2 regions of the Kocuria turfanensis genome follow, and region 2 is predicted to be linked to the other one. Evidence: predicted binding sites of a transcription regulator. Region 2 holds the regulator's gene; the other holds the start of a gene.
What was found. Region 2 encodes LexA, which represses DNA repair genes until DNA is damaged. Its sites were predicted from a motif close to TCGAACANNTGTTCGA; they were not measured.

Region 1: a site for LexA is predicted at 1,840-1,855, ahead of AYX06_RS18800 (LexA family protein). Genes of this name have one in related genera too.

Annotation. Positions count from the first base shown of each region.
Region 1 covers NZ_CP014483.1:54,429-68,756, reverse strand. The annotation lists gene AYX06_RS18810 (hypothetical protein) at 149-367, shown strand; gene AYX06_RS18805 (hypothetical protein) at 634-1,737, shown strand; gene AYX06_RS18800 (LexA family protein) at 1,866-2,306, shown strand; gene AYX06_RS18795 (Y-family DNA polymerase) at 2,331-3,590, shown strand; gene AYX06_RS18790 (ParA family protein) at 3,850-4,641, shown strand; gene AYX06_RS18785 (ArdC-like ssDNA-binding domain-containing protein) at 5,570-6,457, shown strand; gene AYX06_RS18780 (glutaredoxin domain-containing protein) at 6,532-6,789, shown strand; gene AYX06_RS18775 (hypothetical protein) at 6,889-7,230, shown strand; gene AYX06_RS18770 (hypothetical protein) at 7,312-7,692, shown strand; gene AYX06_RS18765 (sigma-70 family RNA polymerase sigma factor) at 7,763-7,999, shown strand; gene AYX06_RS18760 (hypothetical protein) at 8,035-8,454, shown strand; gene AYX06_RS18755 (hypothetical protein) at 8,494-8,871, shown strand; gene AYX06_RS18750 (GAF and ANTAR domain-containing protein) at 9,107-10,090, shown strand; gene AYX06_RS18745 (cold-shock protein) at 10,897-11,154, shown strand; gene AYX06_RS20050 (hypothetical protein) at 11,486-11,902, opposite strand; gene AYX06_RS18740 (class F sortase) at 12,015-12,803, opposite strand; gene AYX06_RS20045 (hypothetical protein) at 12,921-14,328, opposite strand, start outside.
Region 2 covers NZ_CP014480.1:3,694,113-3,708,440, reverse strand. The annotation lists gene priA (bifunctional 1-(5-phosphoribosyl)-5-((5-phosphoribosylamino)methylideneamino)imidazole-4-carboxamide isomerase/phosphoribosylanthranilate isomerase PriA) at 1-372, opposite strand, end outside; gene AYX06_RS20295 (hypothetical protein) at 485-646, opposite strand; gene hisH (imidazole glycerol phosphate synthase subunit HisH) at 643-1,407, opposite strand; gene hisB (imidazoleglycerol-phosphate dehydratase HisB) at 1,425-2,054, opposite strand; gene AYX06_RS16885 (histidinol-phosphate transaminase) at 2,197-3,300, opposite strand; gene AYX06_RS16880 (DMT family transporter) at 3,371-3,691, opposite strand; gene AYX06_RS16875 (DMT family transporter) at 3,691-4,074, opposite strand; gene AYX06_RS16870 (LysM peptidoglycan-binding domain-containing protein) at 4,207-4,626, opposite strand; gene lexA (transcriptional repressor LexA) at 5,051-5,743, shown strand; gene AYX06_RS16860 (ATP-dependent DNA helicase) at 5,804-7,885, opposite strand; gene hflX (GTPase HflX) at 7,890-9,536, opposite strand; gene AYX06_RS16850 (class I SAM-dependent methyltransferase) at 9,657-10,319, shown strand; gene dapF (diaminopimelate epimerase) at 10,360-11,325, opposite strand; gene AYX06_RS16840 (LssY C-terminal domain-containing protein) at 11,452-12,354, shown strand; gene AYX06_RS16835 (TMEM175 family protein) at 12,344-13,036, shown strand; gene miaA (tRNA (adenosine(37)-N6)-dimethylallyltransferase MiaA) at 13,033-13,962, opposite strand; gene miaB (tRNA (N6-isopentenyl adenosine(37)-C2)-methylthiotransferase MiaB) at 13,959-14,328, opposite strand, start outside.

The sequences.
Region 1 (14,328 bases), on a different contig from region 2:
CAGGTGTCCCCTAATCAAGGGACGAGGCGCGGCGCAAGGGAGCTGGACTCGTCATGGTTCCAATGGAGTGGATGCGGCTGCCAGGCAGCAACGGGACACGCCCAGCGGCTTCCTAGCGCTAGCAAAAGCAGTGTGAGATGGTGAGCACATGAAGGAGTACACACCCCCCAAGCTGTTCGGGCAACGCGTCGCACTCAACATGCGCGTGAAGCCTGCTCAGCACCGCCGCGTGGCGGAGCGGGCAGCTGCGCTGGGCCTATCCCAGGCTGACTATGTGGGTGCTCTGGTTGATCGTGACTATGGGCTGCCGAACCTGATTGACGACCGGCAGAACCAGGACAAGGACCAACTACCTCTTGACCATTAAATGACTGACGGCCCGCCGTGGTGGGCGGGCCGTCTAAGTCAATCAGCTGTCGCTAGTTTGGCGACCGGGGACAGCTGGTTCAACAGCTAACTGAATCGAATCTGTCATGAACCCAATACCAGGGGACTGTTGTGCCCCCTAGTGTAGCCGAGACGCGTCACCATGTGGAGTCCTCCCGGCTTCGTGCCGCCGACGTGACGTTGGCCGCTGACCTGCCAGAACGTCAGCACCCCCAAAAGTTCCCGTCGCGTACTCGTCGTGTGCGGGTGGAGCACGAGCGTTCCAAGGCCGTCGTGCTGCGGGCGGTGCCCAAGGGCTGCCAGCTCGCCAAGCACGTCGCCGCCTGGCGCCGGGCCGTGCTGGAGCACCCCAGCCTGGAGTTGATCCGTGCCGATGCCCGGGCGAACCTGCTGGCCGTGGTGGAGATCATCTGCCGCCAGCAGGACCCCGCCTCGCGCACCTGGCGCACGACCTGGGACTGGGTCGCGGAGAAGATCGACCGCTCCCGCTCCACCGTGGCGCGGGTGATCCGCCACCTGCGCGACTGCGGGCTGCTGGCCGTGGTGGCCACCGGCCGCAGCGCAGCCCGCACCCCGGCCGCCACCGGCCGCACCCAGGGCGAAGCCCCCGTCTACGCCCTCATCCACAACACCGCCCAGCCGGCAGGTGAGCCTGTGGAACTAACTGACACCCCGGTCCCCACGAAGTGGGAGAGTCTTTCCCCGCACGCGCGCGAAGAGCTTTCCCCGAAGGACGCGGCTACGCCGCGACCCAGCCGAAAGCGCGCCGCGCAGCGGCGCGAGGTGGTCGCCGCCCTGAACCGTCGTACAGCCCCGCTGTGGCCCCGTCATGCGACGACAGAGCCTTTGACAGAGCGGGTGACCCGTCGGGCACGGAAGGAGACTCAGCGAGCGGCCGCCCTGGAGCTCCAGCACGAAGCCATCGTGCTGCGCCAGCTCACCACCGCCCACGTCGTGAGCGTGTGCCGCCCGTTCTTCCAGGCCGGATGGACCATCGCCGACGTGCTCACGGCTCTGGACTGGAGCCCCGAGGGCACCCGCTACGGCTTTCTCACCGTGGAGGGCATCGACAACCCGGGAGCCTGGTTGGGCGCCCGGATGCGCGCCTGGACCCACTTCGACGGCACCCCGATGCGGTCGCGGGACCAGCGGGTCGCCGCCGAGGCCGCCCAGCGCCGGGCAGCAGCACGGGCAGCCGCCGAACGCTGGGCGGCCCGCACGGCGGCCGCCGCGGCCATTCCCGGGTCCTCCCCGGCCCCTGGTCCCCGTCGGCCGTTCCGGCAGCGCTGGGCCGCCCAGATCGCCGCCGGCCAGAACGAGACGGCTGGTGCGCCTGCCTCGGCTCCGTAGCCGGGCCTCTTGGCGTGTCCGGTGGGCGGGGCAGAATCCGCCCCGTCAGCACTAGTCAAACCGTATATGTGTGCGAACCAAACGCATATGTTGGTCTGACTGTCGAATATGTGTTCTATCCTGGCGGCATGAGACACCCAGTTCCGCTCACCATTGACCGCCCCGTGCTGGTCTCTGCGGTCCTGGTCCGCGTCCCGGCTGGCTTCCCCTCCCCTGCCCAGGACAGCTTCGACGACGGCCGGATCGACCTCAACGAGGTCCTGATCAGAGACGTCACCTCCACCTACGCATTCCGGGTCACCGGAGACTCCATGGAAGGAGCCGGGATCTACCACGGCGACGAAATCCTCGTGGACCGATCCATCACCCCCAAACACGGTGATGTGGTGATCGCCGTCTACGACGACGAGTTCACCGTCAAACGCCTGCACGTCCACGACCACGGCGTGGTCCTCCACGCGGAGAACCCGGCCTATCCCGACATCACGATTCCCTCGATGACCCAGCTCCAGGTATGGGGTGTGGTGACCTACTCAATCCACCACGTCCATTCCCGGAAACTGCACTAGCCGGGCCAAACAAGGGGGTAACCCGTGATTGCCCTGGTGGACGTCAACAACTTCTATGCCTCCTGCGAGGCCCTGTTCGAGCCCTCCCTAGCGGGTAAGCCCCTGGTGGTGCTTTCCAACAACGACGGCTGCGTCGTCGCCCGCTCCCCCGAAGCCAAAGCCCTGGGCATCAAGATGGGCGACCCCTGGTTCCAGCTGCGCGCCGACGCCGCCCGCTGGGGGCTGATCAAACGCTCCTCCAACTACCAGCTCTACGCCGACCTGTCGGAGCGGGTGATGCTGCTGCTAGCCCGCCACGCACTGGGGCAGGAGGTGTACTCCATCGACGAATGCTTCCTGCTCCCGCCCGAGGGCACCCCGGCCGAGCAGGTCCGGTGGGCCCGCCGACTGCAAGCCACCGTGGCCCGCAACGTCGGGCTGCCCGTGAGCATCGGGATCGCCAGCTCCAAGACGCGAGCCAAGATCGCCACCGAGACCGCCAAGAAGCTGTCCGCCACCGGTGGGGTGGTGCACTGGGACCAGGCCCCCGAGGGGTACTGGGACCGGCTCATGGCGGCCCTGCCCGTCACCGAGGTCTGGGGCATCGCCGGGCGGCTGGCGAAACGCCTGGAGGCGATGGGTATCGAGACCATCGCCGATCTGCGCGATGCCGACCCGGTGGCCATCCGGCACAAGTTCTCCATCGTGCAGATGCGCACCGTCCTGGAGCTCAACGGTTATCCGGCTATCCCGATCGAAGAAGAAGTAGCCAGCAAGCAACAAATCCTGGTGAGCCGGTCCTTTCCCGACCCCATCTGGGACCCCGAGATCGTGGGCCAGGCCGTGGCCGAGTTCGCCCAACGCGCCTCCCGCCGGCTGCGCAAAGAAGGCGAGATCGCTGGGCGCTTCACCGTGTTCGCCAGCACCTCCCCGCACCGGCCCGGACCCACCCACAACGTCTCCGCACACGTGCGCCTCGCCGCGCCCACCAACGAGCCGGCCCCCCTGGTGGCCGCCGCCCGAGCCGCACTGGCGCCGAAGCTGCTGCACGGCATGCAGTACATGCGCGCCGGCATCCTCTGCATGGACCTCGCCGCCGAGGGTGCCGTGCCCCTCCTGCCCGGGGTGATCGAACAACCAGCACCCCTCGGTGAGCTGATCGACGCCGTGAACCGCCGCTTCGGCAGCGCCACCCTTGCCCTGGGCCAGCTCGGCACCCACTCCCCCGCCCCGTGGCGCAACCGTCAGGCCGACCTTTCCCCCAGCTACACCACCGACTGGGCAGAGCTACGCACGGTCAGCTGAGCGCCCACCACCGACCGCACCACCGTGGATTGAGCCCGCTTCCCCGTGCCCACAACGGCCAGCATCTTTCCATCGGAAGCCCACCCCGCATTCCGGCCGTTGTGGACAGCCTCACCCCAGCACGCGACCACAAAGACACTTCCCGACCGGTCAGTGCCTATGTGACATAAAGGCACGATGACATAAGGTGGTAGAGATAGCGGTACATAGGCATCATGCCTATGTGTCATGAAGGCATCAATAGAAAGGCGGCTCTGGTATGGCTCCTCCGCTCACCATCGCAGTAGCTCAACAGAAGGGCGGGGTCGGTAAGACAACGACCACCGCCAACCTGGCCCACGCCGGCAGCCGCGCCGGCGCCCGAGTCCTCGCTATCGACCTAGACCCCCAGGGCAACCTCACCCGCACCCTTTATGACCAGGACATACCCGAAGGTCAGCCCATCACCGCTGATGTGCTGACAGAAGAGGGACCCGCTCCACTAGCTGACGTCATCGTGTCCACCGCATGGTCCGGGTTGGACCTGGCCCCGACCGTGGATCGGGACCTTGCCGCCGTAGAGCGGGACCTCACCCAGAATCCGCGCACCCCCGCCAGGGTGAAACTGCTGCACGATGCCATTCAGGCCAGCGAGGTCGCCGCCGGCTATGACGTCGTGCTCATCGACTGCCCACCCAATATTGGAGCCCTCACCCTGGCTGCATTGGCAGCCGCAGATCGCGTTCTGGCCGTCACTGAGCCCACCCTTTTCTCTGCCGACGCTCTCGTGGAAATCGAAGAAAGCGTGGCCCGGGTCCGACAGCACTACCAAGTGCCCGTGACGCTCTCCGCGGTGCTGGTCAACAAGTGGCGATCCAACGTCATCGAAGATCGGCACTGGCGGCTGTCCTTGGCCGAACAATTCGGGGACCTACTGCTAGACCCTCCGGTGCCCCAGCGCGTCATCATCAGCCGAGCCATTCAGGCCGGAGTATCCCTGAGCCAGATGGGTGCTGACGCCAAGCCAATCGTTGAACTCTATGACCGTCACTACCGGAGCCTCACCGCCTAGGAGATCCCACGATGCCCACCCAGCATGCGCCCAAGGCTTCCCGTCGTCGCCGCAGCGGCGCAGACCCTATCGCCCCCACGGCACTGGAGCATGAGAAGCCCGCTCCGACTCCCGAGCCAGCACACCAATCCGAAACGCAGCCGCAGCGTACATCGACCGCTGAGCAACGTGACCGCCTTCGCGTGACGGTGCCGAAGCCACTGCTCACCGAACTGAAAAGGGCCTACGTCATCGACGCCGGCCCCGGAGTCTCCTGGTCCGACTGGATCACCGGATTACTCTCCACCTCCCTCGATGATCTGCACACCAAGTACGGCGTGGAGGAGTTCACGGGCCCCGGAGTCCTCAGCCCGGGACGCCCACGCAGTCAGTAAACACATTGCGTCATGGTGCCCATGTGTCAAGATGCCTACGTGTCTAAATGACTAAATGGCATGGTGCCTATATGACACATAGACGTATAGGCACATTGATCAACGAGGTGAACCTGGGCGAAGGCCGGCCCGTGTAAGCACGGGTCGGCCTTTCTCTATGCCTGGCCATCGCAGGAAAGGGCAACGGGGGAGTTTCCCATGGTCGTCGGACTGCGGTTCTCCGGCTGCATCAGCGGCAGTGGGTCGGGTTCTTTCTTCCAAGGACAGGCGACGGGATGAGGTGCCGGGTCGGGGCCGCGCACCGAGCTACTGGCGGCGCGTGGAGACTCCCGAAAGGGCCCAGGGCCCACCCCCAGCACCCACCCGTCCCAGAGCGCCAAAGGGGCCCCCAGCGCGCGACCGCAGGCGCGGGGCGCCTCGCGCCAATAGGTTGAATAAATACCGGACGCGCCGCACCAAGAAATCAACAAAGTCAGAAAAATAGCTTGCCACATTTACGCGGGGGAACTAGTATAGAACTATAAGAAAGGCCGGGAACAAGAAAGGGAAAACCAATGACCACCAAGAACAAGACCCGCAAGACCGCCGAGCAGCGTCAGGTCGAGGCCAAGGCCCTGCATGAGAAGCTGGCCAACCAGGTCGAGGCGCTGGCGACCTCGGGGGAGTGGCAGAAGTTCCTGGACTACGCCGCCAGCTTCCACAATTTCAGCATCAACAACGTCCTGCTGATCACCGCCCAGTGCCCGCACGCGACCCAGGTCGCCGGCTTCCGCCAGTGGCAGGCCAAGGGCCGCCAGGTCCGCAAGGGCGAGAAGTCCATCAAAATTTTCGGCTACAGCTCCAAGAAGATCACTGAGAAAAACGAGCAGACCGGAGTGGAGGAAGAAAAGAAGATCACCATTTTCCCGATTCTCTCCGTGTTCGACATTTCCCAGACCGACCCCATTGAAGGCGTCGAGACCCCGGCCCACCCGTCCCGCCGCCTGGAGGGCGCCGACGAGGCCGGGCTCTTCGCCCGCACTGCCGCCTACCTGGAAGGCATCGGCTGGAGCGTCACCCGCGAGGCCATCCCCGGGGAGGCCAACGGCTACACCACCACCGACGGCACCCGTCGTGTCGTCGTGGAAGCCAACGTCTCGCCCGCCCAGGCCGCCAAGACCGCCATCCACGAGGCCGCCCACGTCGTCCTGCACGCCGATCAGGATCACGCCGAGTACATCGCCCACCGCGGCATCAAAGAGACCGAGGCCGAATCCGTGGCCTACATCGTCGCCGGGATCTTCGGCCTGGACACCGCCGCCTACTCCGTGGGCTACGTCGCCGGATGGAGCAAGACTGACTCCGAGACCATCAAGGCCACCGCCGCCAACGTCCTGGCCACCGCGCACACCCTGGCCGAGGCCCTGGACCCCACCGAGGACCCCGAGGCGGCCGACGCCTGATCCACCCACCACCCCGGGGGGAGGGCTCGAGCCCTCCCCCTGTGCCCCCGCCCGATCCACCAGGAGACCCCCCGATGCGTACCGCCACCCTCTACACCGCCCCCGGCTGCACCGACTGCGCGGCCGCCGCCCGCTCAATGGACAAGAAGGGCCTCGACTTCCGCGCCGTCGACCTCGCCGCCGAACCCGGAGCCCTGGACTACGTGCGCGCACTGGGCCACCAGCGCGCCCCGGTGACCGTCGTGCACAACGAGCACGGCACCGAAGTGGACCACTGGTCCGGCTACCGCCCCGACAAGCTCATGACCCTGCCCCACGTGCTGACCGGCTGAGCCGGCGCAACCCGGCAGGGAAGCGGCATCCCTGCCGGGATACACGTCCCCACCACCCCGGACACCGCAGACCCCCACGGACACAAGGAAGCCCCCGCCATGTCCATCACCTACACACCCGCCACCAGCGCCCCCGTGGACGTCACTGCCACCGCACAGAAAGCCGGACTGGCCGGCGGCTTTCGCGTCGTGATGGCCGCAGACGCCCACCACCGCGCCTGCGCCCTCGCCCAGCACAGCGACACCGAGAAGGGCGTGCGCGCCGTCGTGGACGCCCTCACAGCTGCTCTGACCGCTCTCACCGAGGGCGATCGGGCACTGAGCATGGGTACCACCTGGACGATCCGCACCGGCGGCCTCCAACACGCCCGCTGGACCGTGCTGGTAGCCGCCGACGACACCGCCCCCACCGCCGTGGTTCTCTACATCACCCCGGCCTAACCTCACCACGCCGGCCCCGCCGGGGCCATCCGCTCCGGGCCCTACGCTGACACCATCGGCCCACAACCCCAAGGAGTTCCCGTGTACGACAACGATACCGATGACCGGCCCCTCGTCGTCCGTGAGGCCGATACCGCCTACGAGGCTGTGCGCGCGATCAACCACGCCACGATTAACGTGGCCTCCCTGTCCGCACCTGTCGTCTACGACGTCCTCGGGAATCTCAAGACTGCTGCCGGCTACGGCATGCACCAGGCCCTCAACCAGGTAGCTGGTGGGCTCATGCGATCCCTGGAAACCCACGACGTCTACGACCACAACGGAAGCCCCACCGAGAACGCGGCGGCCGCGGCCGCGCTCATCCGTGAGGCCGCCCGCCACGCCGCGAAAATCGGAGCGCTGCTGGAGGAAGCCCAGTCCCGCATCAGTTCACAGGGCTACAACAGCCCTGAGGAATCCTGACCCCCGCGCCGCCGGCCAACTCCACCCCCACACGATCACTCGTGACCGCGACCTACCACCAAGGAGCCCCGTGACCCCCGACCGCCCCGACCTTACGGACGACCAGCGCGCAGCCGTGACCGACTGGAAGCAGTCCCAAGACAAGGCCGAGCAAGCACGAAAGCTCACCGAGGACGCGGCCACCGAAGCGCGTGAAGCCGTCACCGCCCTCAGCCGCAGTGGCATGAGCCAGAAAGCCATCGCAGCCCTGCTGGGCATCGGACAGCAACGCGTCTCCCAGCTCATCATCCGAACGCCCCGCCACTGACTCCTGGCAGGCCGCACCGATCGAAGGAGCCACCCATGACCACCACCCCAACCCTCACCTACGACCTCGACCCCACCACCTTTGAGGTGCTCACCGACGCCTTGGAGCACTACGCCGCCCACCAAGAACTGCTCACCCACGACCGCCAGTTCACCCCCACCACCGAGGACCGCACGACCCTGCTGCTGAAGGTCCTTCACGCCGACGAGCTGCGCCGCACCATCGAAACCGCCGCGGCCGCCGGCCAGGTCACCATCACCCTGGACCCCAGCACCTACCAGGTGCTCACCGAGGCCCTGGCCACCTACCACGCCGACCAAATGCACGCGGCCGCAGAGGCCACCGCCGAGCACGACGACCCCGAAGACGGGGACCCGGCCCGCCAGGCCGCGGCCACCGCAGACCGCCTCCACCTCCAGGCCATCGAAGCCACCCAACTCACCCCCCACGACTAGCACCCCGCCTCGGCTGACCGACTCCCCCTAAGGACCCCCATGAGCCTTGATCTGATGACCGACTTGTTCCCCTACAACCGCCTGGAGATCCAGTGGCGCTGTGACCGCTGCGGCTATGACGACACCAACCCCGACCTGTGGAAAGGCGCGCTGATCCTCATGCGCGTCCAACCGCAGAAAAAGGACACCCCCGGGCTCAACGTCGTTGCCGACAGCGTGCTGCCCCCACAGAACCCCGCGGACTGCCCCCTCGACGAGGCCGGGCGGTGGACCGACCACCGCGCCCTGGACGCCTTCCTGCACCGGGAGGGCTACACCCGCACCGGCGACTGGACCATGATCGGCCCCGAAGGCGAGGACCACCTGTGCGGACTCACCGCCCCCATCCAACTCAACAAAGCAGGAACCCCCGCATGAAAATCGTGGGCACCATCCACCCCGACATCCCTCAAGACATCAAGGCCGAGGGGGAGGACTACCACGACGCCCGCCAAAAACTCCTGGCCGCCATCCCGGATGAGCTGCTCGTCATTTTCGCAGGCTGCTGCGGTCGGAGGCATGAGCGGGGGGCATCCTGGCTACAGGATCGGTCCGAAGCGCATTCATCCTCAGGCCGATCATCAACCAACCCGAAGGTGGGAAGGACCAATAGATGGGCCACCACGAGGCCGAATCCGCCGAGGACCGCACCCGTCGGCACCAGCTCCAGGCCCAGGCCCGCGAGAAAGAACTGGAAGCCCAAGCGAAGGCGCTCAAGCAGGAAGGCCAGTCCCAACTACGAGACTGGAAAGCCCGCCAGGCCGCTGAGGCCGACACCGGCCTGGAAGACAACGACCCCCGCACCCAGAAGGAGGACGACCACCGGGCGCCGGTGGGGGACACTGAGGCGATGGACACGACTTCCCGCGGCGTGAACGGTCCTGCCCGCGAAGCAGGCACCGCGAGGGGCGCCGGTGACCTGGCCGGGCAACTGGGCGAACTGGCCCGCACCATGCAGGGCGAGAACAACTTCGAGGCTACCTTGGCCACCATGGTCCATGCGGCCCTGCAGTTGATTCCCGGGGCGGTGGATGCCTCGATCTCCGTGGCCCAGGCCCGGCGCACGGTCCGCTGCCACGCCCCGTCCTCCGATCTGCCGGCCACCGTGGACCAGCTCCAGGAAAAGTACGGGCAGGGCCCGTGTCTGGACGCGGCCTATGAGGAGAAGATCGTCCGCGTCCCGGACTTCCGCGCCGAGGACCGGTGGCCGGCCTTCGCCCCGGCCGCCCTGAAAGCTGGGGCGAAGTCGATGCTCGCCTTCCAGCTCTACACCAACGGTGAGGACCTCGGGGCGCTGAACGTCTACGGGGCCGACTTCCACACCTTCGACGCAGAGGCCGAAGAGATCGGGTCACTAGTGGCCGCGCATGCGGCGGTGGCCTTCGCCGACGCCCAGCAGATCAAACACCTCAACGAGGCGTTGGCCACCCGGGATTTGATCGGTCAGGCCAAGGGCATCCTGATGGAGCGGTTCAAAATCACCGCCCAACAGGCTTTCGTGGTGCTCACCACCGTCAGCTCAGGGACCAACTTCAAGCTGCGCGAGGTGGCCGAGCAACTGGCCACCACCGGCACCCTCCCCGACGCCAAGCCTTGACTCAGGAGGATTTGGACCGCCGCCCGGCTCCTTCCCCAGTCCGCGTATCTGGGACCCCACGGAAGCTCTAGCCACGGCCTACCTTGTGCCCCACACTGGACCCGTGGTGAAAGGCATTCCCACGCGAAGAGCCGGGCACAGTGTCCGGCTCTTCCCCTGCCGCCAAGCATGGACTCCACACACGATCCAGGCTCCGGGCGTGGTGCGCAGGCGATGTGCTCGCGGCCGAGCCTCATGACTTTGCATTTTGAGTGCTGACATGACGTACGGCTTTGCCGTAGCTCCTGCTGGCGGGTGATCCTGCCCCTGCCAGGACGTTTCGTGCTTCCGCCCGGACGCCCTGGTTTCCTTCGAGCAGGCCCAGCGCATCCGGATCCGGGGGGATCCACAGGGATGCTCGCCGCTGGAGGAAGTAGTACGAGGAGGCGAGGCCGGCTGGGGGGCCGACTCGCCTCCTCTTCTCCCCGTGCACTGAGAACGTATTGACGACGGGTCGCTCACGCCGTTGTTCAAAGCGAGGGCCTCAAGGCCGTCGGCGGGACTGCCGCACGGTTGCTGGCAGTTTCCCGTCCGCATTGCTCTCACCGACAAGTGCACTTCTGATCGTGCCCGTGCCACCGGGTGCGAATGGCGGGGTCAGGACTCGGTGCCCGGGCTTTGCCAGCACCGCACTGCGCAGGCCACCTCTACCCCCGGTGGGCTTCCGGGTTCACGGTGATCATCCCGGCGCGGGGATGGTGCCCGTCGGCTCTAGCCCCAGACGCTGCTTTCTGAGAAACTGCTGTGCATTAGCAATCCCCCGCGTGATGTTTCCGCCGGCCGGGGATGCTCTGCCTTTCAGAAAGTCAGGTACCGGTATGGCTACGGGCGTCGTTAAGTGGTTTAACCCGGAGAAAGGTTTTGGCATCATCACTCCTGACGACGGCTCCCCGGATGTGTTCACGGAGTTCACGGCCATCAACGCCACGGGCTACCGCACGCTCCACGAGAACGATCGCGTCGAGTTCGAGACCGAGTCCTGCGCCCACGGTCTCCGAGCGAGAAAAGTCACCGTCATTCCGTGAACGGGACTGCCCCGACTTTTGCTGGCTGACCTGCCCCGCAGCTACCTGTACCTAGGGGGAATCGGTGCTTGTCGGCCCCTGGGGGGTTGTCGCACAAATGGTGTAAGGGGCGTTTCCCTGGTTTGTGGCTCTCCGCCGCTGGCATCCGGTTGGTGAAGGTGATAGCAAAGGCGCTCAATGCGGGCTCGATGATGGCATGTTGGGCATGCAGAAAGCCGGGCACAGGGCCCGGCTTTCTGTGTGGGAGATGCCTTTCGCCACAGGAACAGCATGGCTTAAATGAGGGGGCTGGGGTAGAGGTTTCGGGTGCGAGCCTGCTGTTTTCATCGGGTTAGGTGTTCTCGTCTTCGGTGCTCACCGTGTCGTTGTTGATCCATTCCGGGAGTTGTCCGGGAAGGATGACGGCCGTGCCCAGGGCAGTGTGGGAGGTGAGATGCCGGGAGGGTTGTTGGGTGTTCTCAGTGTGGTAAGCGGTCACTGAGGCTGCGTAGCCAGCGGCCAGTTCGGTTTTCCAGGTGGGGTAGTCCGCGTAGCAGGGTGCGTCGGGGTCGGCGGCGCGTGCTTCTAGCCATCGTGCTGTTCCGTGGTTCGGTGGCGGACCGGGTAGCCGGTGTTGGTGCAGCACCGTGGTGATGTCGACTCTGCTGCCTGCTGTGGTCTTGATCAGCGGGTAGTAGGTCGCGATCCATTCCGCCGGGGTGTGGGGGCGCAGCTCGACGGCGAAAAGATCGGGGGTAGAGGCGGTCATGGGCTGTTCCTGTTCACCGCTGATCGGTGGTGACCGTGTGTTCGTCACGGGTGAGAGGTGTGGTGGTCGGCTTGCCCCGTCCGGGCTCGTATGGGGACTGGTCAGGTATGGGTCAAGGGGTGGGGCTGGCGGTGATGACGACGTTCTTGCCCCAGGGGTCGTTGGTGTAGCAGCTGATGATCACCAGTCGTTGCGGGGTGATGCGCCAGATGTCGCTGTTTTTGAGGGTGTTCTTGTCGTGGGTGGTGACCGTGTCCACGGTGTAGTCGATGGCCCCGGTCTGGGTGCTGAGGGTGATGGTGTCTCCGGGGTTCAGGTGGGTGCTGAGCCGGTCGAAGGGGGCGTCGGCGCCTTCCCAGCTGTGCCCGGTGATGTAGGTGGTGTTCGTGGACCCGGCTCCGGGGGTGCCGTAGGTGGCCAGCCAGTAGGCGTCCATGGTCATCGGGGGCACGATCGACTGGTTGGCCAGCTCGGCGGTGCTCGGGGCCAGCGGCAGGATCGGCTGGTCGATGCCGGCCGCAGGCACGGTGAGGTGAACCGGGGCTGAGGCCGCCGGCTGGGCCCGGCCCGGCGCGGGGGACGATGTGGGCGGTACCGGCGATGGTGTTGTAGCGGAGCGCTCTGGGGAAGGCTTGGGTGAGGAGGAGGGCGCTGTGGTGGGCGCGTCCGGTGAGTGGTCATCGCTCCGGGTCGGACTGGGGGTGGTGCTGTGGGTGGCTGCTGGTGCCGGCTCGGTCGCCCCGGTGTCAGGGGCGGGCCCGAGGCCGAGGTATCCGCCGACCCCGAGCAGCACGGCGGCGGCCAGGGCGGTGAGCGCGGGCAGGGTGCGTGTGCCCCGGCGCTGGCCAAGTGCTGTGGTGGTGGCGTCCTGGTCGCGGTGCAGATCGTGCTGATGGCCCATCTGGTGCCCCCCCCGAGGGCTGGTGGTGTGGTTCCGGGCGCCGGCCAGGGTGGCCGGCGCCCGGAGGGTCACGACGGTGGCGGGTGGGGTGCGGAAGCGCCCCACCCGCCGTGGTGGTTAGCTGCCGGTGGTGTGCCGGCGGCGCAGCACCAGCCCGGTCGCGGCGAGCAGACCGGCCCCGGTCAGCGCGATCACTCCCAGGTGGTTCTCGGAACCGGCACCGGTGGTCGTGCTGGGGGTGGTGCCGGCGGTCTGGACGTTCATGCCCTGGTTGGTGGTCTCCATGGAGGAGCCGGGCACCCAGTGCACCGGGGAGGTACCCGGGGACCACGGGGCACCCGGGGAGGTAGAGGGGCCGGTGACCAGGCCCTCGTCCACATCGACGTCGATGCCGGCACCCGGGCCGGCGCAGGCAACCAGGGCTGCGTCGAAGAGAGCTTCCAGCTCCTCGACGTCAACCCCGACCTCGCCCAGGGCCAGGCGGACCTCAGCGAGGCTCTCGACGGCGGCGTCCAGGGCCAGCTGCGCCTCGATCGCGGCGGCCACGGCCGTCTCCACGGCCACCTCGGCATCGGCCACGGCGGTCTCGGCGTCCTCGACCGCAGCCAGCAGGCCCAGCTGGGCGTCCAGCTCGGCCTGCGCGGCGTCGAACGCAGCCTGGGCCTCGGCCTGGACCTCCGCCGCGGCGGCCACCTCCGCCCGGGCGTCGATCAGCGCCTGCGGCTCCACCTGGGCGGCCTCCAGCGCCACCTGCGCCTCGGCCACCGCGGCAGCGGCCGCCTCGGCCTCGGCCTGGGCGGCGTCCCGATCGGCCACAGCCACCTCCAGGGCGGCCTGGGCATCGGCGACGGACCCGGCCTCCTCCACTGCCGCGGTCGCCTCGACCACCGCGGCCGCAGCAGCATCGGCGGCAGCTTCGGCGTCGGCCAGCTCCGTCTGGGCGGTGGCCACGGCGGCTGCGGCGTCGGCGGCGGCCGCGACGGCGGCGTCCAGCTGCGCCTGCGCGTCGGCGGTGACATCGGCGGCTGCGTCCACCTCGGCCTGGGCGGCATCGGCCTCGTCCTGGGCCACCCCGACGGTCAGGGCCGCATCGGCGGCCGCGGCCACCGCGGCATCCGCCTCGGCCTGGGCGGTGACCACCGCGCCGATCGCGGCCTCCACGGCCGCGGTCGCCTCCTCCACGGCCAGCTCGGCGGCGGCGATCGCATCGGCGTCCCCGTCGGCCAGGGCTGCGGTCAGGGCCACCGTGGCATCGGCCAGGGCCGCCTCGGCATCGGCCTGCACCCCCAGCGCCGCAGTTACGGCGACGTCGGCGGCAGTGACCGCGGCATCAGCCTGCACCTGGGCGTCCAGGGCGAGCTGCAGCTCGGCCAGCTCCACCTCCAGGGCGGCCTGCGCATCGGCCTGCACCGCCGCCGCCGCATCCAGGGCGTCCTGAGCGGTGTCGACCGCGGCATCGGCCTCGACCTGGGCGGCCAGGGCCGCGTCCAGGGCGTCCTGGGCCGGACCGACCGCCGCGTCGGCC
Region 2 (14,328 bases):
GGCGATCACCTTCCCGGTCCACTCGGGGTTCTCCAGGGCGGCGGTGCCGAGGTTGATCCGGGCCGGGTCCAGGGACAGGGCCCGCTCCAGCGAGGCGTCGTCCCGGATGCCGCCGGACATCTCGACCTTCAGCTCCAGCTCGGCCGCGACGCGGCGCAGCACCTCGATGTTGTCCCCGCGGCCGAAGGCGGCGTCGAGGTCCACGAGGTGGATCCACTCCGCCCCGGCCTCCTGCCAGGCGAGCGCGGCCTCCAGGGGGTCGCCGTAGCCGGTCTCGGAGCCGGCCTCGCCCTGGACCAGGCGCACGGCCTGGCCGTCGGCGACGTCGACGGCGGGCAGCAGCTGCAGGCGGGGGGTCTCGCTCAGGGGCATGGGATCTCTTCCTTCTCGGGCTCCCGGGCGGCGCGGGGCCGTCCGGGGCTGCTCGGGTGGTGGAGCTGCTCGGGGAGCCGCTCCGGGTCGGGGACGTGCGGGACGGGCGGGCTCAGCGGGCCTGGAACCAGGAGTACCAGCCGTAGCCGATGAGCCCGGCGGCGACCAGGGCCAGGGCCACCACCGTCCAGGCCGGCATCCTCTGCCGGTGGAAGGAGATGGCGCCGCCGGCGACGAAGGCGCCGAGGACCATCACGACGACGGCGGCGCTCACGCGGCGTCGCCCTCCTGCTGGAGGGTCGGGCGCCCGGCCAGGGTGTCCCCGCCCAGGGGGTCCCCGGCCTTGAGGTGGTCCAGCCGGCCGGTCCGCGGGAGGGTGCCCAGCCAGTTGCGCAGCAGCTGGATGCCGGCCTCGGAGGACTTCTCCGGGTGGAACTGCGTGGCGCACAGCGCCCCGTTCTCCACGGCGGCGACGAACCGTCCCCCGTGCTCGGACCAGGTGACCTGCGGCGGCTTCATCTTCAGGATGTTCTGCGGGAAGTCCCACTCCTGCACCCCGTAGGAGTGCACGAAGTAGAACCGCTCGTCCTCGATGCCCCGGAACAGCACCGATCCCTCGGGCGGCTCGACGGTGTTCCAGCCCATGTGCGGGACCACGTCGGCCTTCAGCCGCTCGACGACGCCGGGCCACTCGCCCATGCCCTCGGTCTCCTGGCCGTGCTCGACGCCGGACTCGAACAGGACCTGCAGGCCCACGCAGATGCCCAGCACGGGGCGCCCGCCGGCGAGTCGGCGGCCGATCAGGCGCAGGCCGTCGACGGAGCGCAGGCCCTCCATCACCGCGGCGAAGGCGCCGACGCCCGGGACCACGAGCCCGTCCGCGTCCAGGACGGCCTGCGGGTCGGCGCTGAGCACCACGTCCGCTCCGGCGGCCTCGAGGGCGCGCACGGCCGAGCGGACGTTGCCCGCGCCGTAGTCGAGGACCGTGACGGTGGGGCGGGCGGCCGGCTCCGGCCGCGCGGACTGCTCCGGCATGCGATCTCCTTCCGCGCTCACAGGGCGCCCTTGGTCGAGGGGATGCCGCTGACCCGGGGGTCGGGCTCCACGGCCTGGCGCAGGGCCCGGGCCAGGGCCTTGAACTGTGCCTCGGCGATGTGGTGCGGGTCCCGGCCGGCCAGCAGCGTGATGTGCAGGCAGATCCCGGCGTGGTGGGCCAGGGACTCGAAGACGTGCTGGACCATCGAGCCGGTGAAGTGCCCGCCGATGAGGTGGTACTGCTGCCCCTCGGGCTCCCCGGTGTGCACCGCGTAGGGGCGCCCGGAGATGTCCACCACGGCGTTGGCCAGGGCCTCGTCCAGCGGGACGGTGGCCTCGCCGAAGCGGCGGATGCCGGCCTTGTCGCCCAGAGCCTGCCGCAGGGCGTCCCCGAGGACGATGGCCGTGTCCTCGACCGTGTGGTGGACGTCGATGTGGGTGTCGCCGGTGGCCCGGATCCGCATGTCGATCAGGGAGTGCTTCGACAGGGCGGTGAGCATGTGGTCGTAGAAGGGCACCGAGGTGTCGATGTCGTTGGCGCCCGTGCCGTCGAGGTCGATCTCGACGGACACCGAGGACTCGCTCGTGCGCCGCTCCAGGGAGGCGCGGCGGGGGGCACGGGTGCCGGTGGGGCTCTGGTCGGTCATGCGGGTGGAACTCCTCGCGGGCGCGGCGCGGCCGTCGACGGGCCGCGGGGTGGCCCGGGCCGCCCCGGGCGGGCGGGGCGTCGGGCCCGGTGGTTGTCTGCCTCCATGCTATCCGGGACGGGAGGCCCCGGCTCGCGGGGTCTCAGCCGGCGGAGACGATCCGCTCCATGCTGGTCAGGAAGGCGGTGGTCTCCTCCTCCGTGCCGGCGGTGACCCGCAGGTGGCCGGGGATCCCGACGTCGCGCACGAGCACCCCGTCCTCGAGCAGCGCCTGCCACATGGCCCGCGAGTCCGGCATCCCGCCGAAGAACACGAAGTTGGAGTCCGACGCCGCCGGTGCGAGCCCGAGCCGGCGCAGCTCCTCGACGATGCGGTCCCGCTGGCGCTTGATGTCCTCGACATTGGCCAGCAGCGCCTCCGAGTGGCGCAGGGCGGCCAGGGCGGTCGCCTGGGTGACGGCCGAGAGGTGGTAGGGCAGGCGCACGAGGCGGATCGCGTCCGCGACCTCGGGGGCCGCGGCGAAGTAGCCCAGCCGGGCGCCGGCGAGCGCGAAGGCCTTGCTCATGGTGCGGCTGACGATCAGGCGGGGCCGGCCCGCCAGCAGGGACAGCGCGGTGCCCGTGCCCCCGTGGGAGAACTCCGCGTAGGCCTCGTCCACGACCACGACGGCCCGGTGGGGCTCACCGGCCTCGTACACGGCCGTGACGACGTCCTCGTCCAGGGCCGTGCCTGTCGGGTTGTTGGGCGAGCAGAGGAAGACGACGTCGGGGCGGTGCCGGCGGACCTGCTCGGCCGCCGACTCCGCGGTGAGCCCGAAGTCCGCGGACCGCTCCCCCGCCACGAAACCGGTGTGCGTGCCCGCGGCCAGCAGCGGGTACATGGAGTAGGTCGGGACGAAGGTGAGCAGGGAGCGCCCGGGACCGCCGAAGGCCTGCAGGATCTGCTGCAGGATCTCGTTGGAGCCGTTGGCCGCCCAGAGGTTCTCCGCCCCCAGCCCGTGGCCCAGGTACGCGGCGAGCTCCTCCCGCAGGGCCGTGAACTCCCGGTCCGGGTACCGGTTGAGGGTCCAGGCCGCCGCGGTGACCTCCTCCACGATCGCGGTGTGCACGTCCGCCGGGACCGGGTGGGTGTTCTCGTTGGTGTTGAGGGCCACGGCGACGTCCAGCTGCGGGGCGCCGTAGGGGGCCTTGCCGCGCAGGTCGTCGCGCAGCGGGAGGGCGTTGAGTCGGTCCAGGTTCTGCGTCACCCGAACAGTTTAGACCTGCCCCCGGTGCCCGCCCGCGGGCCGGGGCGGGGCGGGCGGGTCAGTGGGTGGGTCAGTGGGCGGCGCCGAGCTCGATCAGCAGGACTCCGCCCATGATGAGCGCGATGCCCAGCACCATGACCCGGCTCAGGGGCTCACCGAAGAACAGGCGGCCCGCGACCGCGGTGAGCGCCACGCCCGCGGCGGCCCAGATGCCGTAGGCCACGCCCAGCCCCAGCCCGTGGCGCAGGGCCAGGGCGAGCAGCGTGAACGCGAGCAGGTAGCCGGTCACCACGGCGGCGTACCAGCGTCTGCGGCCCTCCGCGGCGACCCGCAGGGACAGGGTGGCGGCGACCTCGGTGAGGATCGCCCCGGTCAGGTAGAGCCAGGCCATCAGGCGCCGCCGTCCCGGGCGGCCCGGTGGGCGCCGACCTCCACGCACAGCACCCCGGCGACGACCAGGACGATGCCGGCGAGCACCAGCAGGGTCAGCGCCTCCCCGAAGACCAGGGCCGCCAGGAGGGCGGTGAGCGTCACGCCCGTCGCCGCCCAGATGCCGTAGGCCACGCCGACGGGCAGACCGCGGCGCAGCACCGCCGCGAGGAACACGAACGCGGCGCTGTATCCGGTGACCACGAGCAGGTACCAGCCGGGGTGCCCCAGGGCCGCCTTCAGGGCCAGTGAGGCGGCCACCTCGCTGCAGATCGCGGCACCCAGCAGCGGCCAGACGGTGCTCGCCCGGGTCCGGGGAGGCCGCCGGGGCTCACGGGCGGACACGGGGGGGCGGCGGGTTCCCGCGGTCGGGACGCGGGTGGAGGGCTCCGGTGCTCATGCCCCCGACCCTACCGATGCCGAGCGCGGCGCCGGGACGGGGTGCCCGGGGGCCGTCCCGGCGGGACGGGCCGCCGTTCAGGCGGCGGGGACCTCCAGGAGCTGGCCCGCCTGGAGGACGGAGCTGTCGAGGTCGTTGAGCTCCACGATCTCGTCCATGACGTCCCGCGGGTCGCGCTCCGGGTCGGCCAGCACGGCCAGGTCCCACAGGCTCTGCCCCGGGTGCACCGTGGCCTGCTCCGTCCCGGCGCCCGCGACGGGCTCGCTGGTGGCCGTGGCCGTGGACGGGACGAGGAAGATCACGGCCAGCACCACCAGGGCCGCGGAGCCGGCCAGGACGGGCAGGCCCAGCAGGACCAGGCGGCCCCGCCGGGTCAGCACCAGCGGAGCGCGGGAGGTCCCTGCCGACGGGCGGGCCCGGCGAGCCGCGCGGGCCGGGCCGCCGAGGGATCGGGGGCGGCGCGCGACGACGGCGCTGAGGGTGGCACTGGCACTCATGACATGAACTCCTTGACGTTCCCGCACGGGGCGGGCGATCTCGAACACCGGTCCGACCGGCGGCCCGTCCGGGCCTGCATGCGATCGAACATACTTTCGAATACCGATGACCCATGTCTAGCACGCGTCTGCGAAGGCTGTCGACACCGGGTCGTACATATGTTTGAAGACACACGGCGTGTCGCCTAGGCTGGGAGCACGTTCGGGCCTCGGGCCGGCACGCGTTCCGACTTCCCCCGGCTCCCTGCTGGCTGGACCCATCGAAGCACCCGGGTCCGACATCGGAACGGGGCCGGCGCGCACCGGAGGCACCACCAGCCGGACGCGAAAGGACGACGCTCCCATGGCTCAGCCCCCCACCCCCGAGGAGTCCCGCCCCCGGGCCGCGCGGTCCGGCGGCCGCCCCCGCGGCCGGGGTCTCAGCGTGCGCCAGCGCACCATCCTCGAGGCCATCCAGCGCTCCATCGCCGAGCACGGATATCCGCCGTCGATGCGCGAGATCGGCGACCTCGTGGGCCTGGCCTCGCTCTCCAGCGTCACCCACCAGCTCTCCCAGCTCGAGAAGCTGGGCTACCTGCGCCGGGACCCGAAGCGCCCCCGGGCGATGGAGGTGCTCACGCCCCTGCAGCTGCGCGACGCGGCCGCCCCGGAGACCCCGGAGGCCCCGCACGAGCCGGCGGACGCGCCCCGCGGCCCGCGCGCCGGTGCACCGGGCGGGGTGGCGGAGCTGTCCACCTCCGCGGACGTGACGATGGTGCCCCTGGTGGGGCACATCGCCGCCGGCGGGCCGATCACCGCCGAGCAGGACGTGGAGGACGTGCTGGCGCTGCCCCGCCAGCTGGTCGGCCACGGCGAGCTGTTCATGCTGCGGGTCAAGGGCGACTCGATGATCGACGCGGCCATCTGCGACGGCGACTGGGTCGTGGTCCGCCGGCAGAGCGCGGCCGACAACGGGGACATCGTGGCCGCCCTGCTCGACGACGAGGCCACGGTGAAGACCTTCCGCCAGCGCGACGGGCACACCTGGCTGCTCCCGCAGAACACGCGCTACGAGCCCATCCTCGGGGACCACGCCACGGTGATGGGCAAGGTCGTCTCGGTGCTGCGCAGCCTCTGACACCCGCCGTCCGGCACTCGCCGGCCGATCGGCCGGGCCCCGTGCCGTGTCCTGACCGGGTCAGGCCGTCGCCAGGCGCGTCAGGGCCCCGAGCACCACCGAGCGGTCCGTGGTGGTCCACAGCGGCGGCAGGGACCCCCGCAGGAACCCCCCGTAGCGGGCCGTGGCGATGCGGGAGTCCAGGATCGCCACGACGCCGCGGTCCCCGCCGGCGCGGATGAGCCGGCCGGCCCCCTGGGCCAGCCGCACGGCCGCGTGCGTCGCCGAGACGGACATGAAGCCGTTGCCCCCCGCCCGCTCGGCCGCCCGGCTGCGGGCCGTGGACAGCGGGTCGTCCGGGCGCGGGAACGGGATCCGGTCGATCATCACCAGCCGGCACGAGGCCCCCGGGACGTCGACGCCCTGCCACAGGCTCATCGTGCCGAAGAGGCTCGTGGCGGGGTCGTCGGTGAACTCCTGGACGAGTCCCGCCAGCGAGGACTCCCCCTGGCAGAGGATCGGCAGGTCGGTGCGCCCGCGCAGGGCCTCCGCGGCCTCCTCCGCCGCCCGGCGGGAGGAGAACAGGCCCAGCGCCCCGCCGCGCGAGGCCTCGAGCAGGGCGAGCATCTCCTCCAGCTGGGCCTCGGTCAGGCGCCGGCCCGGCTTCTCCAGGTGCTTGGCGAGGTAGAGGATCCCCTGTTTCGGGTAGTCGAAGGGGCTGCCCACGTCCACGCCCTCCCAGCGCGGGGCGCCCTCGCCGCGCAGCCCGAGGGCCCCGGCGGGGGCGTCGAAGGAGGAGCCGACGGACAGTGTCGCCGAGGTCAGCACCACGGTGCGGCCGTCGAAGAGGCCCTCCCGCAGGGTCCCGGCCACCGACAGCGGCGCGACGTGCAGGGTGGCCGGGTCGGTGTCCTCGGCGGGGACGTACCCGCGGCCGGGCTCCCACCCGCCCTGCCGCGAGATCCACAGCACCTCGCGGGAGTCTGCGGCGGCGAGGATGCGCTCGGCCAGCTCGAGCACGTCGCTGACGCGCGAGCGGGCCATCTGCCGTCCGGCGTCCCCGTCCTTCTCGCCCCCGGAGCCGCCCTTGGACTCGCTCATCACCGTGCGGGCGGCGTCCCGGATCTGGGTCACGGCCGCCGCCTGGGCGTCGTCGAGGCCCCGGTGCAGCAGCTCGGCGGGCGCGCCCAGCAGCGCGGCCTCCAGGTTGGCGGCACCGGCGGTGAGGGAGTCGGGGTTCGCGGCGGTGTGCTTGCGCGCGGAGGCGGCCGCCGCGCGCACCATGGCGGCGGAGAGCTGGCCGGTGACCGCCCCAGTGACCCGGTCCTGCAGCTCGTGGGCCTCGTCGATCACCACGACGTCGTGCTCGGGCAGGACCGTGATGCCCTCGAACGCGTTGATCGCGAGCAGGGCGTGGTTGGTGATCACGATGTCCGCCTCCCCGGCCCGCTGCTTGGCGAGCTCGGCGAAGCACTGCTCGACCAGGGGGCAGCTGCGGCCCAGGCACTCCTTGGCGGTCACGGAGACCTGGCGCCACGCCTTGTCGCTCACGCCCGGGAGCAGTTCGTCGCGGTCACCGGTGTCCGTGGCGCGCGCCCACTCCCGCAGGCGCTGGACCTCCTGGCCCAGCCGGCCGGGCTGCTCGGTGGCCTCCGGCTGCGCGGCGCCGGGGTGCGGGGCGGCGTCGGGCAGGGCGAAGAGCGCGCCGGGGTCGTCCTCGGACGGGTAGCCGCCCTCGAGCTTGTGCAGGCAGGCGTAGTTGCTGCGGCCCTTGAGCAGGGCGACGTCGACCTCGCGCTCGAGCTCCCCCTCCAGGGCGGCCAGCAGGCGGGGGACGTCCCGGCCCACGATCTGCGACTGCAGGGCGAGGGTCGCGGTGGCCACCACCACCGGCTTGTCCGCGTGCTGGGCGTGCGCCACGAGCGGGGCCAGGTAGGCGAGGGACTTGCCGGTGCCGGTGCCGGCCTGGACCAGCAGGTGCCGGCCGCGGTCGAGGGCCTCCGCGACCTTGGCGGTCATCAGCCGCTGCCCGTCCCGGACCTGCCCGCCCATCGCCGTGACGGCGGTGTCGAGCAGGCCCAGGGCGTCCTGGGCCCCGGGCAGGGTCTCCGGCCGGGTGCCGGAGACGTCCCGCCCGGACTCGTCGACGAATGCTGCGGGCACCGGCTCAGGCGCTCTCGGCGCCGAAGCCGGGCGCGTGCTCCGGGGCGAACTCCGCGAGCTCGGCCGCCAGGTCCTCGCGGACCTTCACCAGCAGGTGCGTGCCCTCGGGCAGGTGCTCGGTGCGCAGGATCTCCGCGTCCCAGTCGTGCAGCCGGCTGACGACGTCGCCGCGCTGGTACGGGACCAGCAGGTCCAGCACCGTCTCCGGGCGCGGGATGGACTCGCTGATCCGCTCCCGCAGCGCGTCGAGGCCCTCCCCGGTGCGGGCGGAGACCACCACGACGTTGCGCTCGCGCTGCCGGATCCGCTCGACCACGAAGGGGTCCGCGGCGTCGACCTTGTTGAGCACGATGATCTCCGGGATGTTCTGCGCGTCGATGTCGGTGAACACCTGGCGCACCGCCCGGATCTGGCCCTCGGGGTCCGGGTGGGAGGCGTCCACCACGTGCAGGATGAGGTCGGCGTCGGCGACCTCCTCCAGCGTGGAGCGGAACGCCTCCACGAGCTGGGTCGGCAGGGACCGCACGAAGCCGACCGTGTCCGAGAGCGTGTAGCCGATCCCGTCCGGGGTCTGCGCGCGGCGGACCGTGGGGTCCAGGGTCGCGAACAGCGCGTTCTCCACGAGCACCCCGGCGTCCGTGAGCCGGTTGAGCAGCGAGGACTTGCCCGCGTTGGTGTAGCCGGCGATCGCCACGGAGGGCACCGAGTTGCGGCGGCGGTTGAGCCGCTTGGTCTCCCGGGCCGGCTTCATGGCGGCGATCTCGCGGCGCAGCTTGGCCATCCGCGTGCGGATCCGGCGGCGGTCCAGCTCGATCTTGGTCTCACCGGGCCCGCGGGAGCCGATGCCCTCACCGGCGGCCGCACGGCCACCGGCCTGGCGGGACAGGGACTCGCCCCAGCCGCGCAGGCGCGGGAGCAGGTACTCGAGCTGGGCGAGCTCGACCTGCGCCTTGCCCTCCTTGGACTTGGCGTGCTGGGCGAAGATGTCGAGGATCAGACCGGTGCGGTCGATGACCTTGACCTTGACGACGTCCTCCAGCCCGCGCCGCTGGGACGGGGCCAGCTCGGAGTCCACGATGACGGTGTCGGCGCCGGTGGCGGCGACGATGTCGCGCAGCTCCTTGGCCTTGCCGGAGCCCAGGAACGTGGCGGGGTCGGGCTTGAGCCGGCGCTGGACGATGCCGTCCAGCACCTCGGAGCCGGCGGTCTCGGCGAGCGCGGCGAGCTCCCGCAGGGAGTTCTCCGCCTCCTCGAGCGTGCCCTCGGTCCAGAGCCCGGCCAGGACCACGCGCTCGAGGCGCAGCTGGCGGTACTCGAGCTCCGTGACGTCCTCGAGCTCGGTGGACAGGCCCCCGACCCGGCGCAGGGCGCGGCGCTCGTCGAGGTCCTGCTGCTCGCCGTCGTGCTGCGAGTGCTCCTGGCCGCTGTCGGCCAGTTCGCGGGCGCGGCCGGTCAGGAGGCCGCTCCCGGCGGCCCCGGAGTCCTCGGACCGGCGGTCGGCGCGCTCTCCGGCGTCGGCCTCCCGGGCCCGGGCCCGGGAGAGGACGCGCTCGACGACGTCCTCGAGGTCCTGCCGGCTCAGGCCGTTGTCGGCCTCCACCGCGGGAGACGCGGTGCTGTGGTCGGCAGGGGTGTGGTGAGACTGGGTCATGGTTCCTTTCGGAAAGGATGTGGTGGTTGGAATTCTAGTCGCGGTCTCCGACGAGCGGGGCCGCGGGCGGGTGGCTGCGCGGAGCGGGCCGGGTCCGCGCGGTCGGTAGCATGAACGTCTATGACACGGCGTTCCGACTCCCCCGATCCCGCCGCCGGCCCGGCGGCCCCGAACCCGGGGACCGAGCACTACTTCTCGGAGGATCCCTCGGTGCCGGAGGTGCGCCGCCCGGTGACCGTGGCCCTGCGCGGGCGGGAGGTCGTCCTGCAGACCTCCAACGGCGTCTTCAGTCCGCGAGGTCTCGACAAGGGAACGTCCGTGCTGCTCCGAAATGTTCCCGATCCGGCCGGTCCGGAGCTACTGGACGTCGGGTGCGGATGGGGCCCGATCGCCCTGAGCCTGGCGGAGGCCGCGCCCGGGGCCCGGGTCACGGCGGTGGACGTCAACGAGCGCTCGCTCGGGCTCACCCGGGACAACGCCGCGGCCCTGGGCCTGGGCAACGTCGAGGTGCTGCTGCCCGAGCAGGTGCCGGCGGACCGGCGCTTCGACACCATCTGGTCCAATCCGCCCATCCGGATCGGCAAGCAGCAGCTGCACGAGCTGCTCCTGCGCTGGCTGCCGCGGCTGAACCCCGGCGGGAGCGCCTGGCTGGTGGTGCAGAAGAACCTCGGGGCCGACTCGTTGCAGAAGTGGCTGGCGGCCGAGCTGGGCGGGTCCTTCCGGGTCTCCCGGCACGCCACCGACAAGGGGTTCCGCGTGCTGCGGGTCGACCGCCCGGCCTGAGCCGGCCCGAGCCGGTCGGTGCCGGGGCCGGCCGCGGGGCTCAGACGAAGGTGCCGTCGGCCACGAGCACGGCGGGACCGGCGAGGACCACGTGCTCCGCGCCGTCCGGGGCGGGCACGAAGGTCACGGAGACGACCCCGCCGGGCACCTGCACGAGCCACTGGTCCGGGGCGGTGGGCCCGCCCCAGAACCGGGTCGCCGCCGCGGCCGCGCACGCGCCGGTGCCGCAGGACTGGGTCTCGCCCACGCCGCGCTCGTGCACCCGCATGCGGACGCGGCCCACGCCGTCGTCGTCGCCGTCGGCGGGGACGACGAACTCGACGTTCGTGCCGTCCTCGGGCTCCGGGCGCACGACCGGGGCGGTGAACAGCTCGAGCTGGTCGAGCTTCTCGCCCTCCGCGAGCGCCACGACCGTGTGCGGGTTGCCCATCCCGATGGACAGCGCCGGGCGGGGCACCTTGAGCCCCTGGGCGGTCACGACGGCGTCCGAGCCGCGGGACCGGGCGGTCTCGCCGTCCAGGAAGCTCCAGGGGCCCATGTCCACGGCGTAGCCGGAGTCGGTGCGGGCGACGGTCTTCACCCCGGCGCGGGTGCCGATCCGCAGAACCTCGCCCTCGGGGACCTCCGCGAGGCCCCGCTGGACGAGGTAGTGGACGAACACGCGCACGCCGTTGCCGCACATCTCGGCGATCGAGCCGTCGTTGTTGCGGTAGTCCATGAACCACTCGGCGTCCGGGGCGGTCTCCAGCACGGCCCGGCCCTCGGGCAGGGCCTCGCTGCGCACGGCCCGGATCAGGCCGTCGCCGCCGATGCCGCGGTGCCGGTCGCAGACCAGGGACACGAGGTGGGCGTCGAGCGCGAGCTGCGCGTCCGGGTCGGTCAGCAGGACGAAGTCGTTGCCCGTGCCGTGGCCCTTCGCGAAGCCGCGCCCGCGCAGCTCCCCCCAGGGCACGGCGGCGTCCGGGGACGGGGCGGTCGGGAGGGTCTCGGGCTGCGCTGAGGTCACCCGGACATGATACGCGGCCCCGTGGGCGGGCCGGGGTCATGGCCTTCCCCGGTGCCGCCGCCGTGGCTAGCCTGGGGGCACACCGGCCCGGGGGTCCGGTGCAGCACGGGGGGCGAGGACGGCCAGGTGGACGCACGAGGCAGCGACCGGGCACCGGACGCGCGGAGCACGGGCCCGGGTGCCCGCCGGGGGCCCGGGCCGACCGCGGTCCTGTGGCTGCACCGCTCGGGGCGGCTGGCGACCGCGCTGCTGGCGGGCTGGGGGGTGTACCACCTCGTGCTCGAGGACGTCGACGACGAGGGACGGCTGGTGTGGGCGTTCGTGCCCGTCTGGGCGCTGTCGGCGTACGTGCTGCTCCCGTTCCTGAACCGGGTGCTCACCGGCCTCTACGTGCCCCACTACTTCATCGGGCGCGCCCGCACCGCCGACGGGCTGCTGGGCGACCCGGTCAACCTGGCGGTCACGGGCAGCCCGGAGCGGCTGGCCGCGGCCATGCGCGCGGCGGGCTGGACCCCCGCCGATCCCCTGACCCCCGCCACGGCCTGGCACATCGCCCGCGCCGCGGTGCTGCACCGCAGCTACCCGGCCGCCCCGGTCAGCCCGCTCTACGTCTTCGGCCGCCGCCAGGCGCTGGCCTTCGAGCGCGAGGTCGCGGACAGTCCCGCCCAGCGGCACCACGTGCGCTTCTGGGTCTGCCCGCCGGGCTGGCGGCTGCCGGGCGGCGCCCTCGTGGACCTGGTGGGCGCGGCGACCTTCGACCGCCGGGTCGGGCTGTCCCTCTTCACGCTGCAGGTGACCCACAAGGTCGCCGAGCGCACCGACGCCGAGCGGGACCTGGTCGTCACCGCGCTGCGCTCGGCCGGCGCCCGGGTGCACGTGCTGCGCAACTTCTCCTCCGGCTACCACGCCCGCAACGGGGGCGGGGACGCGATCGAGACCGACGGGCACCTGCCCGTCCTCGACGTGCGGGCGGCCCCCCGGGCGGCCCAGCCGGCGGAGCGCACGGGGGGTGGGCCCGGTGGCCGATGAGCCGCGGGCCCGCCCGGCACGCCGCGCCGGGCCCGCCCGGACGTACCGCCGGCTGGTCGGCACCGGTGAGTCCACCGAGCGGACCGTGTTCTTCAGCGACGCCGTGTTCGCCATCGCCATGACGCTGCTGGTCCTGGAGCTCATCCTCCCCGGGGACCTCCCGCCGGAGCAGCTGGAGCCGGCGCTGCGGGCTCATCTGCCGCAGTTCCTCGCCTACGTCCTGAGCTTCGCCGTCATCGGCACGGCGTGGATGAGCCACCACCGCCGGTTCACCGTGATCCGGCGCATCGACGGGCGCCTGCAGGGGCTGAACTTGCTGTGCCTGTTCTTCATCGCCCTGCTGCCGATGCCCACGAGCCTGCTCAGCGACTACGGCGGCGGCGGCTCGCCCTGGCCGGCGGCGCTGTACGCCGCGGTGTCGGCGGCCGTCTACGCCTCGCTGAACCTGGTGTGGGCCCACGCGTGGCACGCCGGGCTGATGGCGACCGAGGTCGACGCCGGCCTGTACCGCTACGTGCTGCGCGGGCTCCTGCCGGCGCCGGTCGTCTTCGCCCTCAGCATCCCGGTGGCGTTCTGGGACCCCGGAGCCGCCGCGTGGAGCTGGCTGCTCATCGTCCCGGTGTCCGCCGCGGACGGGTGGTGGCTGCGCCGCTCCACCGCGGTCGACGGCCCGTCCGGCTAGGGACCGTCGGGACCGGGCCGGGACCGCTGCACGAGCTGCACGGCCCGATCCGCCAGCCCGGGCCCGGCGGCGTCCAGCCAGTGCACCCGCGGGTCCGCCCGGAACCAGGTCAGCTGGCGGCGGGCGAACTGCCGGGTGGCCACCACCGTGGCCTCGGCGGCGTCCGCTGCCGAGGCGCGGCCGTCGACGACGTCGAGGAACTGCCCGTAGCCCAGGGCGCGGGAGGCGGTGCGCCCGGCGCGCAGTCCGCGCCCGGCCAGCTCGCGCACCTCGGCCTCCAGTCCGGCCGCCACCATGGCCTCCACCCGCCGGGCCAGCCGGGCGTGCAGCTCCGCGCGGTCGACGTCCAGGGCCAGCTGCACCGTCGGCGCCACGTACTCCCGGCGGGGCATGAAGGAGGCGAACGGGCGCCCGGTCAGCTCCCACACCTCCAGGGCGCGCACCAGCCGGCGGTCGTCGCGCACCCGGGCCGCGGACTCGGGGTCGACCCGGAGCAGGCGCTCGCGCAGCGCGCCGGGGCCCTCCGCGGCAAGCTCCCGCTCCAGCCGGGCCCGGATCCGCGGGTCCGTGCCCGGCAGCTCCAGCACGTCCAGGGCCGCACGGACGTAGAGCCCGGAACCGCCGACCAGGACGGGGACCCGGCCGCGGGCGCGGATCTGCGCGAAGCAGGTCCGGGCCTGCTGCTGGAAGCCGGCCACCGAGGCCTCCTCGGTGACGTCCAGGACGTCGAGCAGGTGGTGGGGCACCCCGCGCCGCTCCTCGGCGGTGGCCTTGGCGGTGCCGATGTCCATGCCGCGGTAGAACTGCATCGAGTCGGCGTTGACCACCTCACCGCCCAGCCGCAGGGCCAGCTCCACGCCCAGGGCGGTCTTGCCGGTGCCGGTGGCGCCGACGACGGCGACGACCGGCAGGGCCTCGGCGCTCACCGGACGGGCAGGCTGGGCATGCCCAGGCTCACGGGGCGCGGCCCGGGGCCGTCGGCGGCGGGCACGCCGCAGGACTCGGCCTGGCGGCGGTCCCAGGCGTCGCCGGCCCGGGAGCGCCGCAGCGCGTACTCCCCCGGTTCGCGGGGGTCGGCGATGAGGTGGTAGGCGGCGGCGTCGGTCACGGTGACGGTCACGAAGTCGCCGGGCCGGGGGGCCTCCGCGCCCTGCGGCACGGAGAAGTGCACGAGCCGCTGGTCCTGGGCCCGGCCGGAGAGCCGGTGGGTCAGCCCGGACTTCTTGCCCGCCTCCGCCGTGACGAGCAGCTCCACCCGGCGCCCGACGATCCGGCGGTTCTCCTCCGCCGCG